Regions from separate parts of the Lentzea sp. HUAS12 genome, predicted to be linked through region 2. Evidence: riboswitches for the same ligand, from Rfam matches in the RefSeq annotation. Region 2 holds a riboswitch; the other holds the start of a gene.
What was found. A riboswitch is a leader RNA that binds a small molecule or an ion and turns the genes downstream of it on or off. The one in region 2 is predicted to bind cobalamin.
Positions count from the first base shown of each region.

Region 1: it holds a riboswitch for cobalamin, as region 2 does, so the genes downstream of both, cobN (cobaltochelatase subunit CobN) here and ND450_RS40590 (putative cobaltochelatase) in region 2, are expected to answer to the same signal.

Region 1 is NZ_CP099738.1:9,356,321-9,364,164, forward strand. Features, by position in the region: gene ND450_RS44135 (BTAD domain-containing putative transcriptional regulator) at 1-2,059, opposite strand, end outside; gene ND450_RS44140 (hypothetical protein) at 2,237-2,743, shown strand; gene ND450_RS44145 (precorrin-2 C(20)-methyltransferase) at 2,802-4,250, opposite strand; gene ND450_RS44150 (precorrin-8X methylmutase) at 4,250-4,870, opposite strand; gene ND450_RS44155 (hypothetical protein) at 4,867-5,862, opposite strand; cobalamin riboswitch at 5,871-6,004, shown strand; gene cobN (cobaltochelatase subunit CobN) at 6,039-7,844, shown strand, end outside.
Region 2 is NZ_CP099738.1:8,644,753-8,652,596, forward strand. Features, by position in the region: gene ND450_RS40575 (hypothetical protein) at 1-426, opposite strand, end outside; gene ND450_RS40580 (hypothetical protein) at 436-675, shown strand; gene ND450_RS40585 (low specificity L-threonine aldolase) at 683-1,645, shown strand; cobalamin riboswitch at 1,674-1,805, shown strand; gene ND450_RS40590 (putative cobaltochelatase) at 1,840-3,744, shown strand; gene cobO (cob(I)yrinic acid a,c-diamide adenosyltransferase) at 3,755-4,369, shown strand; gene ND450_RS40600 (cobyrinate a,c-diamide synthase) at 4,363-5,742, shown strand; gene ND450_RS40605 (cobalt-precorrin-4/precorrin-4 C(11)-methyltransferase) at 5,773-6,831, shown strand; gene ND450_RS40610 (hypothetical protein) at 6,831-7,652, shown strand; gene ND450_RS40615 (cobalamin biosynthesis protein) at 7,696-7,844, shown strand, end outside.

The DNA.
Region 1 (7,844 bases), 710 kb from region 2:
TGGCCAGCGCCCAGGCCAGGTGCCACACGACCTGGGGACGGTCGTGGGCGGCGGCGGTGTGCTGGGCGGCCAGCAGATGGGGATGGTGGACATCCAACCAGGCCAGCGTGGTGGCGCGGTCGGTCAACGGGTGGGGGTGGACCCCGGGAGCGGGCGGGTCGAGCGGGATCGGCGGGCGGTGGGGTTCGAGGAGGCGGTCGGCCGCGTCCGTGGTGTGCAGGTAGAAGTCGACCACCCGGTCCACCGCCGCCCGCCGCACCGGTTCGAGGAGGTCACGGGCTGTCTCCGCGGCGTAGGAGCGGACCAGGTCGTGCATTCGAAAACGGCCGTGCGGGTGCCGGTCGAGCAGTGAGTGCTCCTCCAGCGCGCGCAGGACCTTGCGAGTCCGCGCCGGGGACAGACCGGTGAGGGCCGCGGCGGTGGGCAGGTCGATGTCCGGACCGGGGGCGATTCCCAGCAGCGCGAACGTGACGCGTTGCTCGTCGGTGAGGTGGTGCAGGGACCACGACAGCACGGCCGGCAGGCTGGCGGTGGGGTCGATGTCGTGGTCGAGCACCGCCAGCCCGAGGTCGCGCAGTTCCGCGGTGTGCTCCGCGAGCGGGATGGTGGGGTGGGTGGTGGCGTGGCGGACGGTGATCGCCAGGGCCAGGGGGTGGCGTCCGCACAGTTCGATCAGGTCGTCGGTCAGGCCGGGTTCGGCGTTGATCCGCCGTTCGCCCAGGCGGGTGGCCAGCAGGGCGCGGGCCTCGCCGTGGGTGAGGACGTCGAGGGGCAGGTGGCGGGCTCCGTGGCGGTCGATCAACGAGGACAGGGTGGTGCGGCCGGTGACCAGCACGGTGCAGTCCGGGCTGCCGGGCAGCAGGGGGACGACCTGGTCGGCGGTGGCGGCGTTGTCCAGGACGACGAGCATCCGCTTGCCCGCCACCAGGCTCCGGTACAGCGAGGCCGCCGCGTCCAGGTCGGACGGGAGGTGATCGGCGTCCTGGCCCAGGGCGTTGAGGAATCCGCGCAGCGCGTCGGCGGGCTCGGTCAGCCGGCCGGTGGGGCTGAACCCGTGCAGGTCGACGAACAACTGGCCGTCGGGGAACCGGTGCAGGTTGCGGTGCGCCCACGTGAGGGCCAGCCACGTCTTGCCGATCCCGCCGGCGCCGCCGATCGCCGAGATCACCACCGTTCCAGCCGTGGCCCGGCCGTTGCGGGCGCCGGTGAGGGCGCGGTCCAGCTCGGCCAGTTCGAGGGTCCGGCCGGTGAACAGCGCGGGAGCGGCCGGCAGCTGGCGCGGTACCACCGGTGACCGGTTCTCCTGGGCGGCGAGGCCGGGATCGGCGGCCAGCATCCTCTGGTGGAGTTCTCGCAGGGGCGGCCGGGGATCGACGCCGAGCTCCTCGGCCAGCAGGACGCGCAGCCGCTCGTAGCGCTCCAGCGCGTCGGCCTGACGACCGCTGCGGTACAGAGCGAGCATGAGCTGGGCCGTGATGCGCTCGTCCAGCGGGTGCGCCTGGGCACGCGTGGTCAACTCGGGCAGCAGCGCGGCGTGCCGGCCTTGGCGCAGCGCCAGTTCGAGGCGGTCGGTGTCGGCGGCGAACCGCTCGCGCTCGAGTTCCTGGCGCAGCGTGGCGATCCACGGCGTGTCCAGCCCGGCCAGCGCCTCACCACGCCACACCTGCGCGGCCTGCTCCAGCAGTTCCGACGCATGGACCTCGTCGGCGTCGGCGCGGGCATCGGCGACCAGGCGCCGGAACCGGTGCACGTCCACCTGACCGGGTGCGGCCAGCAGGACGTAGCCGCCACCGCGCCGCTCGATCACCACCTCGTCCGCGACGCCACTGGCGGACAGCAGGATGCGCAGCCGCGACAGGTAGTTGCTCACCAACTGCCGGGCCCGCCGGGGCGGGCGCTCGCCCCAGATCCGGTCCACCAGCTGGTCGGTGGAGACCACCTGGTTGGCCTCGACCAGCAACGTCGCCAGCACGTACCGCTGGCGGGCGTGCCCGAGGTCCACCCGCGTTCCGTCGACGAAGACCTCGACCTGGCCCAGCACCCGCAGCTCCACCCTCACCCGCGCAGCTCCCCCTCCGATCGCGGCACGGCGATGTGCGAATTCCTGCTTATTCCCGGAGGCACCCAGGGCGGCACCACTGAACAGCCGATTCGCAGAACGTTGTGTGGCCGCACGAAACCGGGCGTCCACGCTGGCCTGCGTCCCGATCCACATGACGAACGCAAGGAGAAGCGCATGTTGGGTGGATTCAGGCGGATCGCCTGCTTCCTGTCCGTCCTGCTGCTGAGTGCCGGTGCGGCCGGCACCGCGTCAGCCGCGACAGCGGTGCCGGCCGCACCGCGGGTCGTGTTCAGCGGGCCCGTCATCGGGCTGTCCGCCCAGGGGGACGTGTCCGCGGCCGCGATCCGCTGCGAGGTCGGCGTCGGCAACGACGTCACCCTCTACGACGGTCAGCTCCACGTCACGTGGGCCATCGCCTGCCGGGACACCGCGACCAACCAGTTGTCGCCCCTGGTCAAGGACATCAGCATGATCATCGGCATCCGCAAGGGCACCAGCATCATCCCGCCGACCAGCCCGCTGTGCACAACGCCCGGCCCGTCCGCGACGTGCTCCCACCACGTGCTCTACGACGGGTTCACGGGCAGGACCGACAGCGTGATGGCGGCCCAGGTGACGTGGACGGACGGTTATCAGCCGCTCACGGGGTCGTTCCGCTCCGGCGGACGCATCATCACCTGAACCCGGCCCTCCGCACCCTCCGCGCCGGCCGTTGCCGGCGCGGAGGGTGCGGACGTGGTCAGGACGGGTAGCGGCGCGGCGTGAACACCACGCCCGCGTCCGTGACGACGGTCTGCGACGAACCGATGATCAGCAGGCAACGCATGTCGATCGTGTCGGGGGCGAGGGTGCCGAGCGTGAGCACACGGATCTCCTCCTCGGGGCCGCCGACGTCGCGTCCCACGACCACCGGAGTTTCCGGTTCGCGGTGCCGCAACAGAAGGTCTCGCATGTCCGCGACCTGGTGCGTGCGAGCCTTGGAGGCCGGGTTGTAGATCGCGACGACCAGGTCGGCCTTGGCGGTGGCCTCGAGGCGTTCGGCGATGACGTCCCACGGCTTGAGCCGGTCGCTCAAGGAGATCACCGCGTAGTCGTGCCCGAGCGGCGCGCCCGCCTTGGCCGCCACGGCGTTCGCGGCCGTCACACCGGGGATGACGCGCACCGGCACGTCCTGGGTCTCCGCCGCGACCTCCAGCACCGCGGTGGCCATGGCGAACACGCCGGGATCGCCCGACGACACGACCGCGACCCGCGAGCCCTTGCGCGCCAGGTCCAGCGCGAAGGCAGCGCGTTCGGACTCGACCTGGTTGTGCGAGGAGTGCCGCTGCTGGCCGGGACGTTCCGGCACGCGGTCGAGATAGGTGCTGTAGCCGACCAGTTCGTCGGCGGCTTCGAGCTCTTGGCGGGCCTCCGGGGTGAGCCACGCGCGGGTACCGGGGCCGAGGCCGACGACCACGACCTCGCCCTTCGGCTTGGCGGGCTTGGACCGGCTCGGCAGCAGCGCGATCGAGAAGTACGGGACGGACTCGGGGTCGACGTCGGCCAGCGGCGACATCTTCTGCCGCGTGGTGGTGGCGCGCTCCACGTACCACGCGCCGTCGAGCCTGCCGGAAGCTTCGAGCGCCTCGCGGACGTTGCCGAAGGTGCGGCCCAGCTTGAGGATCGCGGCGCAGTCGGTGTCGGCGAGCCGGGACGCGAGCTCGTCGGGCGGCAGCGTTCCGGGCAGGATCGTGAGCACCTCGTCGCGTTCCACGAGCGGGGTGCCGAGGACGGCGCTCGCCCCGCTCACGGACGTGACGCCGGGGACGACCTCCCACTCATAGCGGTCTTTGAGGCGCTTGTGCATGTGCATGTACGAGCCGTAGAAGAACGGGTCGCCCGCCGCGAGCACGACGACGTCACGCCCGGCGTCGAGGTGCGCGGCCAGCGTGGCGGCGGCCTCCTCGTAGAACGCGTCGATCTCGCCCTGGTAGTCGTCCGTGTCCTCGGTGGTGACCGGGTAGACGAGCTGTTCCATGATCTGGCCGTCGCGGAAGTACGGCGCCGCAACGGTCTTCGCGTTGCTGCGGCCGTGGCGGGCGCTGTGGAACGCGATCACGTCGGCGTCGTGGATGAGCCGTGCGGCCTTCACCGTCACGAGTTCCGGGTCGCCGGGACCCACGCCGACGCCGTAGAGCTTGCCCGTCATCACTCTTCCTCGCTCGCGATCGCGTTGATGGCCGCCGCCGTCATGGCACTGCCGCCGCGCCGGCCGCGCACCACGAGGTGCTCCAGATCCGTTGCGGCCAAAGCTTCCTTGGACTCCGCCGCCCCGATGAACCCGACCGGGATGCCCAGAACCGCCGCCGGCTTCGGGGCTCCCGCGGCGATCAGGTCGAGGAGGTGGAACAGCGCGGTGGGGGCGTTGCCGATCGCGATCACCGCGCCGTCAAAGCGGTCCGCGAGCAGTTCGAGGGCGGCGGCGCTGCGCGTGTTGCCGATCTCCTGCGCTCGTAAGGGTGTGCGCGGATCCTGGAGGTAGCAAAGGACTTCGTTGTCCTTCGGCAGCCGGCGGCGGGTCACGCCGGACGCGACCATGTTGGCGTCGCACAGGATCGGCGCGCCGTCGTGCAACGCCTCCCTGGCGTCACGCACGACGTTCGCGGAGAACGCGACGTCGTCGGGCAGGTCGGTCATACCGCACGCGTGGATCATGCGGACGACGACCTTCGCGACGTCTGCCGGGAACCTGGTGAGGTCCGACTCCGCGCGAATGGTGGCGAAGGACTGGCGGTAGATCTCCGCCCCGTCCTTGATGTACTGCGTCACCTGATCTCCTCGTAGCCGTCGCCGGTCGCGACGAACTCGATCACATCACCGGCGGGACGACCGCAGCGGCGGGCACAGCCCGACCAGTGAACGGGCCGGTCGTGCGGGGTTCCGAGCCACGCGCGGGCGTCGGCCCGCACGTCGGAGAGCGACTTCGCGCAGCCGGGGCGGCCGGTGCAGGCGCTCACACCGTGCCAGGGGGAGCCGGGGTCCGTGATCAGGCCGGAGGTGTCGGTGCCGGCGGGCACGACCAGGCCGCGCCACGGCGTCAGGCGGAGGGCGACGCCCGGAAGCTGGTGCGCGTCGAGGCGGCCTAGTGGAACGCCCGGGGTCAACGGTGAAGGTGCGACAGGAGTCACAGCAGGGGTGATGCGCGGGGCGTCCGTCGTGCCGAAGTGAGCGGTGATCTTTCGCACACCGTCGTCCACTTCGGACAGGCGCCAGGCCGGGCCGCGCAGCCGCTGGAACAGGCGGGCGGCGGTGAGGACGGCGTCGGCGGGGTCGGTGACGCGCACACCGGTGTCACGACCGGCGAGCAGCAGGGCGAACGTGCCCTCCGGGGCGCTGACCAGGCCGAAGTCGCCGCCCAGCCCGCTCACCGACTCCCCTGCCGTGAGCAGGAAACGGCCTGGCAGGTCCGCCAGTTCCGGGTCCGCGCACAACGCCGCGTCGATCTCGTCGACCAGCCCCTGGTTGTCCTCCAGCGGCGCCGCGATGATGTTGCGCATCCGCTCGTGCGTGGCCGACGGCAGCAGGCCCGCCGCGGCCAGTCGCGCACCCAGCTCCACGCCGTCCCGCAGGCCCCTGATCTGGAGGTTCGCCCGCGAGGTCAGTTCCACTGAACCGTTTCCGAGCTCCAGTGCGGCCACCCGCACGACGTCCCACTGAGCAGCGGAAAGCGTGCCGCCGGGCACCCGGATGCGCGCCAGCCCGCCGTCGGCCGCGGCGTGCAGCTCGACGGCGCCGGGGCAGGCATCCGGGTGACTACGCATAGGTCGGACTGTAACCCGCCGGTTAGGGTGAGCCCGAACGACGAAGCGCAGGAGGAAGCCGGTGTGAATCCGGCGCGGTCCCGCCACTGTGACCAGCACACCGCTGGGAGTCAGGAACTCTGCTTCGCCAGTCACCCGCAACCTGGGGCGAGGACCCCACGAGGGATGGAGCCTGCGTGATCCTGCTGCTGTCGACCTCCGACACCGACCTGCTGTCGGCGCGTGCGAGCGGTGCCGAGTACCGGCTCGGCAACCCGTCGCGCACCACCGTCGACGACCTCCCCGCGCTGGTGGACGGCGTCGACCTGGTCCTCGTGCGCATCCTCGGCGGCCGCCGGATGTGGGAGGAAGGGCTCGACTGGCTCCTCGCGAGCGGGCTGCCGGTGGTCGTGCTCGGGGGCGAGATGCAGCCCGACGCGGCGCTCATGGAGCTGTCGACGGTCGCCGGTGGCGTGTGCGCCGAGGCGCACCTCTACCTCGCGCACGGCGGCCCGGCGAACCTCACCGAGCTGCACAAGTTCCTCTCCGACACCGTGCTGCTGACCGGCCACGGCTTCGCGGCACCGGCCGCCACGCCCACGTGGGGGGTGCTGGAGCGGGAGAGCACGCCGGAGACCGGTCCCACGGTCGCCGTGCTCTACTACCGCGCGCACCACGTCGCCGGGAACACCGCGTTCATCCACGCCCTGTGCGACGCGATCGAGGCCAAGGGCGGCAAGCCGCTGCCGGTCTACTGCTCCTCGCTGCGCACCGCCGAACCCGAGCTGCTCGACACCCTCCGGCAGGCCGACGCGCTGGTCGTCACGGTGCTCGCCGCCGGGGGCACGAACCCCGCCAAGGCGTCCGCCGGTGGTGACGACGACGCGTGGGACGTCGGGGCGCTGGCCGCGCTCGACGTACCGATCCTGCAGGGGTTGTGCCTCACGTCGAGCCGCGACACGTGGGATTCCAACGACGACGGACTGTCTCCTTTGGACACCGCGACCCAGGTCGCGATCCCGGAGTTCGACGGCCGGATCATCACGGTCCCGTTCTCGTTCAAGGAGATCGACGAAGACGGTCTCACCGTCTACGTCGCCGACCCCGAACGGGCGCTGCGCGTCGCGGGCATCGCCGTGCGGCACGGCCGGTTGCGCCACATCCCGGTCGCCGAGCGCAAGGTCGTCGTGATGCTGTCGGCGTACCCGACGAAGCACTCGCGCATCGGCAACGCGGTCGGGCTCGACACGCCCGCGTCGACCGTGCGGCTGCTCAAGGCCATGAAGGAGCACGGGTACGACATCGGCGACGAGCTGCCGGGCGTCGACGAGCTCGACGGCGACAAGCTGATCCACGCGCTGATCGCCGCCGGTGGCCAGGACGCCGACTGGCTCACGCAGGAGCAGTTCGAGAGCAACCCGATCCGCATCGCCGCGGCCGACTACCGCGAGTTCCACGAGACGCTGCCGGAGGACTTCCGCGAGTCGATGCGCGAGCACTGGGGCGAGGCGCCCGGCTCGTTGTTCGTCGACTTCTCCAAGTCCGAGGACGGCGAGATCGTGCTGGCCGCGCTGCGGTCCGGCAACGTCGCGGTGATCGTCCAGCCGCCGCGCGGGTTCGGCGAGAACCCGATCGCGATCTACCACGACCCGGACCTGCCGCCGTCGCACCACTACCTCGCCGCCTACCGGTGGATCGAGTCGAACTTCGGCGCGGACGCGGTGGTGCACGTCGGCAAGCACGGCAACCTGGAGTGGTTGCCGGGCAAGACCGTCGGCATGTCGGCGTCCTGTGGCACGGACGCGGCGCTCGGCGACCTGCCGCTGATCTACCCGTTCCTCGTCAACGACCCCGGTGAGGGCACGCAGGCCAAGCGCCGTGCGCACGCCACGCTGGTCGACCACCTCGTGCCGCCGATGGCCCGCGCCGACAGCTACGGCGACATCGCGCGCCTGGAGCAGCTGCTCGACGAGTACGGGAACATCTCCGCGATGGACCCGGCG
Region 2 (7,844 bases):
GTGGACGTCGCCCAGCACGGGTTCGAGGCCCGGCTCCAGCACCTCCTGAGGGGTCGTTCCACGGGGAAGGCCCATGACCGCGACGCCGTTGCGGAAGATGTCGCTCGCCGTGACGTCCAACGGCTCGCCACTGGTGTACCCGAACACGACCATCCTGCCGACACCGCCGGTCGCCGCCTCGACCAGCACCCGGTCACCGGGCGGGATCCGCGCCGCCTTGGCTGCCGCGACCGCCGTGGTGCCCTGCAGGAGCAGGGCGAGGGCCTGGTGGTCGCTCACGCCGTCGGGCACGTCGATCGGGTCCTCGAGGACGGCCTTCGTGGCGTAGGCAGTCGCGCGGCACGCCCATGAGAGTTCGTTGGAACGCGCCGACAACCGGGTGGCGATCCAGGCCGCCGCCACCCGGTTGATCAGCTCCCGCGGCATCCAGGTGTGATGTCCAGGGAGGACGTGGCCCTGGAGGGCGGTGTGGGCAAGGGCACGGTGTTCCGCCGCTTCGGGGACCGGGGGGAGTTCGCGAGCACGCTGTTCGACCACGTGCTGGCGTCGTTGCCGCTGGTCATCGCCGTCCTCCGGGGCGAGCACATCGAGTTCCTGCTGGCCCAGGGCATGACGGCGGACGAGATCCGCGCGGGGGTCATTTCGCTCGCGGAGACGCTCGCGGCTGAGGTTTGATGCGGGGGTGTTGAACCGTCAGCTGTCCGGAGTCCGCAAGAAGACGTTGCTGGAGGCGCTCGGCCCCGTGCCGGACGTCGACCCCGACCGCTACGGCGACGGCGGCCCGGTGGGCACGCTGGAGACGCGGGTCGCGCACCTGCTCGGCACCGAGGCGGCGTTGTTCGTGCCGACCGGCACCATGGCGCAGCAGATCGCCCTGAAGTGCTGGGCCGACCGCACGCACAACCCGATCGTCGCGATGCACCCGCAGGCACACCCCCTGCACCACGAGGACGACGCGCTGACCGTGCTGTCCGGCCTGCGCCCGATCAAGGTGCGCACCTCGGACATCGGATCGTGCCCCGAACCGTACGGGACGCTGCTGCTGGAGGTGCCCGACCGCGAGGCCGGGTTCGTGCTGCCGTCCTGGGACGAGCTCGTGTCGTGGGTGGACCTCGCGCGGGAACGGGACGCGGTCGTGCACCTCGACGGCGCGCGGCTGTGGGAGAGCACGTACGGCCTCGGCAAGCCGCTGCCCGAGATCGCGGGCCTGTTCGACTCGGTCTACGTGTCGTTCTACAAGTCGCTGGAGGGCATCTCCGGCGCGGCCCTGGCCGGCACCCAGGACTTCGTCGACCAGGCACGGGTGTGGCGGCACCGCTACGGCGGCATGCTGTTCCAGCAGTGGCCGGCGGCGCTGTCCGCGCTGCACGGCCTCGACACCGTGCTGCCCAGGCTCGGCACGTACGTCGAGCACGCCAAGGTCGTGGCCGCCGCCATGGACCTGCCCGAACCGCACACCCACCAGTTCGCGCTGCACCTGCCGGGCGACCCGGCGCGGCTCAAGGAGCTGAGCGGGGAGTTCCTCGGCGGGTTCTGGCAGGACGGGCAGCTCGCCAAGACCGAGGTGACCGTGGCCGGGCCCGCGCTGGAGTGGACGGCGGACGAGGTGCGCGCGGCGTGGGCCGAGTTCCGGGGGCTGATCTAGCGACGTCGCTCACCTGGCTGTTGGACCCGGTGGTCGGAAATGCGACGATGCCGGGGCTGTGAGGGGAGTGCGAGGAAGCCGGTGTGACTCCGGCGCCGTCCCGCGACTGTGACCGGCCCGTGCCGGGAGTCAGGAACTCGTCCCCCTCTTCCACCTGGCCGCGGGCGTGGACACCCGAGGAAGGACTTCGCTGCATGTACCCCTTTTCGGCTGTCGTCGGACACGACGACCTCCGGCTCGCCCTGCTGTTGAACGCGGTGCACCCCGGCATCGGCGGTGTGCTCGTCCGCGGCGAGAAGGGGACCGCGAAGTCGACCATCGTGCGCGCCCTCGCCGCGCTGCTGCCCGAGCTCGAGGTCTCCCAGCACTGCCGTTTCGGCTGCGTGCCGGGCACGACCGACTGCCCCGACGCGCCGCACGAGGGTGTCGAACGGCGGCCCGCCCGGCTCGTGGAGCTGCCCGTCGGCGCCACCGAGGACCGGCTCGTCGGGTCGCTCGACCTGGAGAAGGCGCTGACCGAGGGCAGGCGGGCGTTCCAGCCCGGGTTGCTCGCCTCGGCGCACCGGGGCGTGCTCTACGTCGACGAGGTCAACCTGCTGCACGACCACCTGGTCGACCTGCTGCTCGACGCCGCCGCGATGGGACGAGCGCACGTCGAGCGCGAGGGCGTCTCGGTGTCGCACCCGTCGCAGTTCCTGCTGGTCGGCACCATGAACCCGGAGGAGGGCGAGCTGCGGCCGCAGCTGCTCGACCGGTTCGGGCTGACCGTGGCGGTGAAGGCGGCGCGGGACGTGGCCGTGCGCACCGAGGTCATCCGCCGCCGGCTCGCCTACGAGGCGGACCCCGTGGCGTTCGCCGCCCGGTGGGCCGACGAGGACGCGCACCTCAAGCAGCAGATCACCGACGCGCGCGCCCGGCTCGCCGGAGTGTCCCTCCCGGACGGTGAGCTGCGCCGGATCGCCGCCGTCTGCGCGGCTTTCGAGGTCGACGGCATGCGCGCGGACCTCGTCGTCGCCCGCGCCGCCACCGCCAACGCCGCCTGGCGCGGAGCCGCCGAGGTCGAGGAGGTCGATGTCGAGACGGCCGTCCGGCTCGCCCTGCCGCACCGGCGCCGCCGCGACCCGTTCGACGAGCCCGGCATCGAGGAGCAGCAGCTCGAGGACGCGATGAAGCAGGCCGCCGAGCACGCCTCCGAACCCGACGAGGGCCCCGACGACGACGGTCCCGGTGGCGGCGAGCTGCCCGAACCGCAGGACGGCCCGAGGGGCGGCGGCAACGCGCCCCAGGACCGTCCTGCGCCGGAACCCGCACCCGCGTTCAAGGCGCGGCTGCTGGAGGTGCCCGGAGTCGGCGAAGGCGCGCCGGGCAAGCGTTCCCGCGCCCGTGCGCGCACCGGACGGGTGGTTCGTTCATCCACAGTGGACGGCAGCGGGCTGCACCTCGTCGACACGCTCACGAACGCCGCACCGCACCAGGCCGCGCGCGGCCGCAGCGGCCCCGGCCTGCTGCTCACCGCCGCCGACCTGCGCAAGGCCGTGCGGGAGGGCAAGGAGTCGAACCTCGTCCTGTTCGTCGTCGACGCCTCCGGCTCGATGGCCGCGCAGAAGCGGATGTCGGCCGTCAGCGGCGCCGTGATCTCGTTGCTGCGCGACGCCTACCAGCGCCGGGACAAGGTCGGCGTGGTGACGTTCCGCGGCCAGAGCGCCGAGGTCGCCCTGCCTCCCACGACTTCGGTCGACGCGGCGGCCACGCGGTTGAAGAAGATGCGCACCGGCGGCCGCACGCCGTTGGCGGACGGTCTGCTGAAGGCCCACCGCGTCCTGGAGATCGAGCGGTTGCGCGACCCGCGCAAGCGGCCGTTGGTGGTGCTGCTGACCGACGGGCGCGCCACGTCGTCTGGCCTGGGCGGCGACCCGACCAAGGACGCGCTGAAGGCCGCGGGCCTGCTGGAGCAGACCGCCGTCGTGGTCGTCGACTGCGAACAGGGCCACGTCCGCCTCGGTCTCGCGCAGAAGGTCGCCGAGGCGTTGCAGGGCACCTGCGTCCGGCTCGACCAGCTGTCCGCCGACCACCTCGCCGGCGTCGTCCGGGCTGCGTAAGGAGACCGCGATGCCCCAAGGACAACCAACCGAGGTCCCGAAGGACGGCCTGACCACCCGCCAGCGCCGCAACCGTCCGTTGCTGATGCTGCACACCGGCGAGATGAAGGGGAAGTCGACGTCGGCGTTCGGCCTGGCGCTGCGCGGCTGGAACCAGGGCTGGGACATCGGCGTGTTCCAGTTCGTGAAGTCCGCCAAGTGGAAGGTCGGCGAGGAGTCGGCGTTCAAGGCGCTCGGCCGCCTGCACGACGAGACCGGCGAGGGCGGCGCCGTCGAGTGGCACAAGATGGGCGAGGGCTGGTCCTGGACCCGCAAGCAGGGCACCGAGGACGACCACGCCTCGGCCGCGCGCGAGGGCTGGGCGGAGATCGCCCGCCGCATCGGCTCCGAACGCCACGGCCTCTACGTGCTGGACGAGTTCACGTACCCGCTGCACTGGGGCTGGATCGACGTGGACGAGGTGGTCGACGTGCTGGCGAACCGGCCCGGCCACCAGCACGTCGTGATCACCGGGCGGTACGCGCCGCAGAAGTTGGTCGACGCGGCCGACCTCGTGGTGGAGATGACCAAGGTCAAGCACCCGATGGACGCCGGGCAGAAGGGCCAGCGGGGGATCGAGTGGTGAACAGGCTGGTCGTCGCCGCCCCCGCCTCGGGCAGCGGCAAGACCACCGTCGCCACCGGCCTCATGGCGGCGCTGCGCCGCGCGGGCTCGCGGGTCGCGCCGTTCAAGGTCGGCCCCGACTACATCGACCCCGGCTACCACTCGCTCGCCACGGACCGCCCCGGCCGCAACCTCGACCCGGTCATGGTCGGCGAGCAGCGGATCCCGGGGCTGTTCGCGCACGGTTCCAAGGGCTGCGACATCGCCGTGGTCGAGGGCGTGATGGGGCTGTTCGACGGCCGCGTCGACACCGCGGGCATCGGGTCGACCGCGCACGTCGCCAAGCTGATCAACGCACCCGTGCTGTTCGTCGTGGACGCACGCGGGCAGAGCCGGTCGCTCGCCGCTCTGCTGCACGGCTTCCGCGGCTACGACCCCACGGTCCGGCTCGGCGGCGTGATCCTCAACCAGGTCGGGTCGGAACGGCACGAGCAGGTGCTGCGGTCGGCGTGCGACGAGGTCGGGCTCGACGTGCTCGGCGTGTTGCCGCGCGACCCGCAGTTCTCCCTGCCCTCACGGCACCTGGGGCTCGTGACGGCGGCCGAGCACGGGCCGGAGGCGGTGGCCGCGGTCGACGCGATCGCCGCCGCGGTGGCCGAGCACGTCGACCTCGACGCGGTGCGCCGGCTCGCGAGGTCGGTGCCGGACATGGCCGTCGCCGCGTGGGATCCGCAGGTGGAGGCCGTGCGCGACGAGCCCGTGATCGCTGTTGCCGGGGGAGCGGCGTTCACGTTCGGCTACGCCGAGCACGTCGAGGTGCTGAAGGCGGCGGGCGCGGCCGTGGCGGTCCTCGACCCGTTGCACGACGAAGCCCTCCCGGAGGGCACCGCGGGCCTGGTCCTGCCGGGCGGGTTCCCGGAGCAGCACGCGGAAGCCCTGTCGGACAACGCCGCGTTGCGCGAGGCGGTGGCCCGGTTCGCTCGATCGGGCGCGCCCGTGCACGCCGAGTGCGGAGGGTTGCTGTACCTCGCGAAGTCGCTCGACGGGCACCCGATGTGCGGCGTGCTCGACGCCGAGGGGTTCATGACCCCGAGGCTGACCCTGGGCTACCGGGACGCGGTGGCGTCCGCGAGCTCACCGCTGCACGCGCCCGGCAGCCGCGTGACCGGCCACGAGTTCCACCGGACGCAGCTGTCCACACCGCACTCGAACCCGCCCGCGTGGCACTGGCGGGGCGCCGACTCGCGGCCCGTCGCCGAGGGTTTCGCGGTGGGTGGCGTGCACGCGTCGTACCTCCACACGCACCCGGCCGGTGATCCGGAGTCCGTGGCCCGATTCGTGCGGGCCTGCCACCCGTTCGTGGCAGGAGTGGCAGACGGTACGGTCTTCGCCTAAGCCTCTCCCCGAACCCCCTGTGGAGCTGTCGTGACGACGACCGGTCGGGTCACCTTCGTCGGCGCCGGTCCCGGTGCCGCCGACCTCATCACTGTCCGAGGCGCACGCCGCATCGCGGAAGCCGACGTCGTCATCTGGGCTCCCAGCGCGGTGGACGCCGAGTGCATCCGCGAGCACGCCCGGGCCGACGCCGACCTGGTCGACTTCTCCCGCGTCACGCCCGAGGAGATCACCGACCTGTATCGCAAGGCGGCCGCGTCACGCCAGGTCGTCGTGCGCCTGCACGCGGGCGACGCCGCGACCGGCGGTGGGGTGCAGGAGCAGCACGACCTGTGCGTGCGCCTCGGTCTCGAGGTCGAGGTCGTGCCGGGCGTGTCCGTCGTCGCCGCCGCGGCCGCCCGGATCGGCCGCGAGCTCACGCAGACCGAGGCGTCGTCCGCGGTGCTGCTCTCGCCGGAAAGCAGCGAGCGCGTCAGCGAGTTCGCGCAGCTCCAGACCACGATGGCCGCCACGGTCTCGGGCGCGCGCACCGGCCAGTTCGTGGAGAAGCTGCTGCAGGGCGGGTACTCCGAGGCCACGCCGGTCGTCGTCGCGTACAAGGTGAGCCAGGCCGACGAGGTGCTCGTGCACACGACGGTCGGTGAGCTGGAAGCCGTGGTGAAGAAGCACAAGCTCTACCGCCCGACGCTGTTCCTCGTCGGTGCCGCGGTGAAGGCGCCCACGCGCCGTGTGTCGGCCTCGGCGACGACGTCGGTCGACGAGCCGTTGCGCTCCGCCCGTCCCTCGCGCTGGTCACGCCGTGCCGCCTCCCGCATCGCGACGCGCGTGGACGAGCCCGTTCCGGCGCGTCCGGACGAGCCCATCCCCGCCGCCGCACCGGTCCCCGACGCCCCCGTGGCCGAGCCGAACCCGGCGTGGACAGCGGTCGAGGAAATACAGCAGTCGGTGCGCAAGCCCGCCGAAGAGCAGGCGCCCAAGCCCAAGCTCACGGTGGTCGCCGCTGAGAAGCCGAAGCCGCCGACGGTCAACGCTTCGACGTCCGCGCCGCGCAAGAAGCCGGTCCGCAAGCCCAAGCGGTCCGCGAACTGATGTCGCTCGAGAGGCTGCGGGAGGCAGCGGGCCGTCCCGTCGAGGTCGTCGACGCCGCCGACGGCCTGCGCCCCGCGCTGAACGCGTGCCGCGCCGGTTCCGCCGTCGTCGTCAGGCTGGCCGAGGGCATCGGCCCGGCCGAGATCGGCGCGGGCCTCGCGGGCTGGCGCCGCACGCTGGTCGTGCAGGACGGCGACGAACTGACCACAGTGGACCCGCGTGACGCGGTGACCCGCCGCTGGACGGCGCCCGACGCCGTGTTGTGCCTGGCGGACAACGAGTTCCTCCGCTCCAGTGACGGCTGGGCGTTGCCGGACGACGCGTTCGCGAGCCGCACGCACGTGCTCGGCGCCGAGGTCCGCGCGTTCGTGCTGGCCCGGCTCGCCCCGCGTCCCGGCGTGCTGGTGTGGGACGTGCTGGCGGGGTCCGGCGCGGTCGCCGTCGAGTGCGCGCGGCTGGGTGCCGCGGTGATCGCGGTCGAGCCGGATCCGGTGCAGTGCGTGCGGATCATCGCGAACGCGTCCGCGCACGGCGTCGACGTCCGCGTCGAGGAGTCGGAGCTGGACGCGTCCTCGTTGCCGCGCCCGGACGCGGTCTTCGTCGGCCGCGGGAACCTGAGCGCCGTCAAGGCCTCTGCCGCGGTGTCGGCGAAGCGCGTCGTCGTCTCGACGGAGAGCGTGGACGAGATCGTGCCCGCGCGGGACGCGTTGCAGGCCGCCGGGTACGAGGTCGAGGGCGTGCACTGGACGGCCTCGCGCCTGCTGGACTCGGGTTTCGCGCCTGCTGTGCCCGTGACGTTGTTGTGGGGAACCAAGAAGTGATCGGTGAGTGGGCTGGTGGCGGCCCGTTGTGGGGAGCATCAGCGTGATCGGAGTCTTCGCCGGCCCCGCCCAGCGCGGTGACGCCGCCGACCTGGCCGGCCTCCTCGGCTCCGACGCCGTCGTCCCCGACGGTCCCGTCAAGCCCGCAGTCCGCAGTCTCTGGCCCCGCCTCGGCGCCGTAGTGCTGTTCCT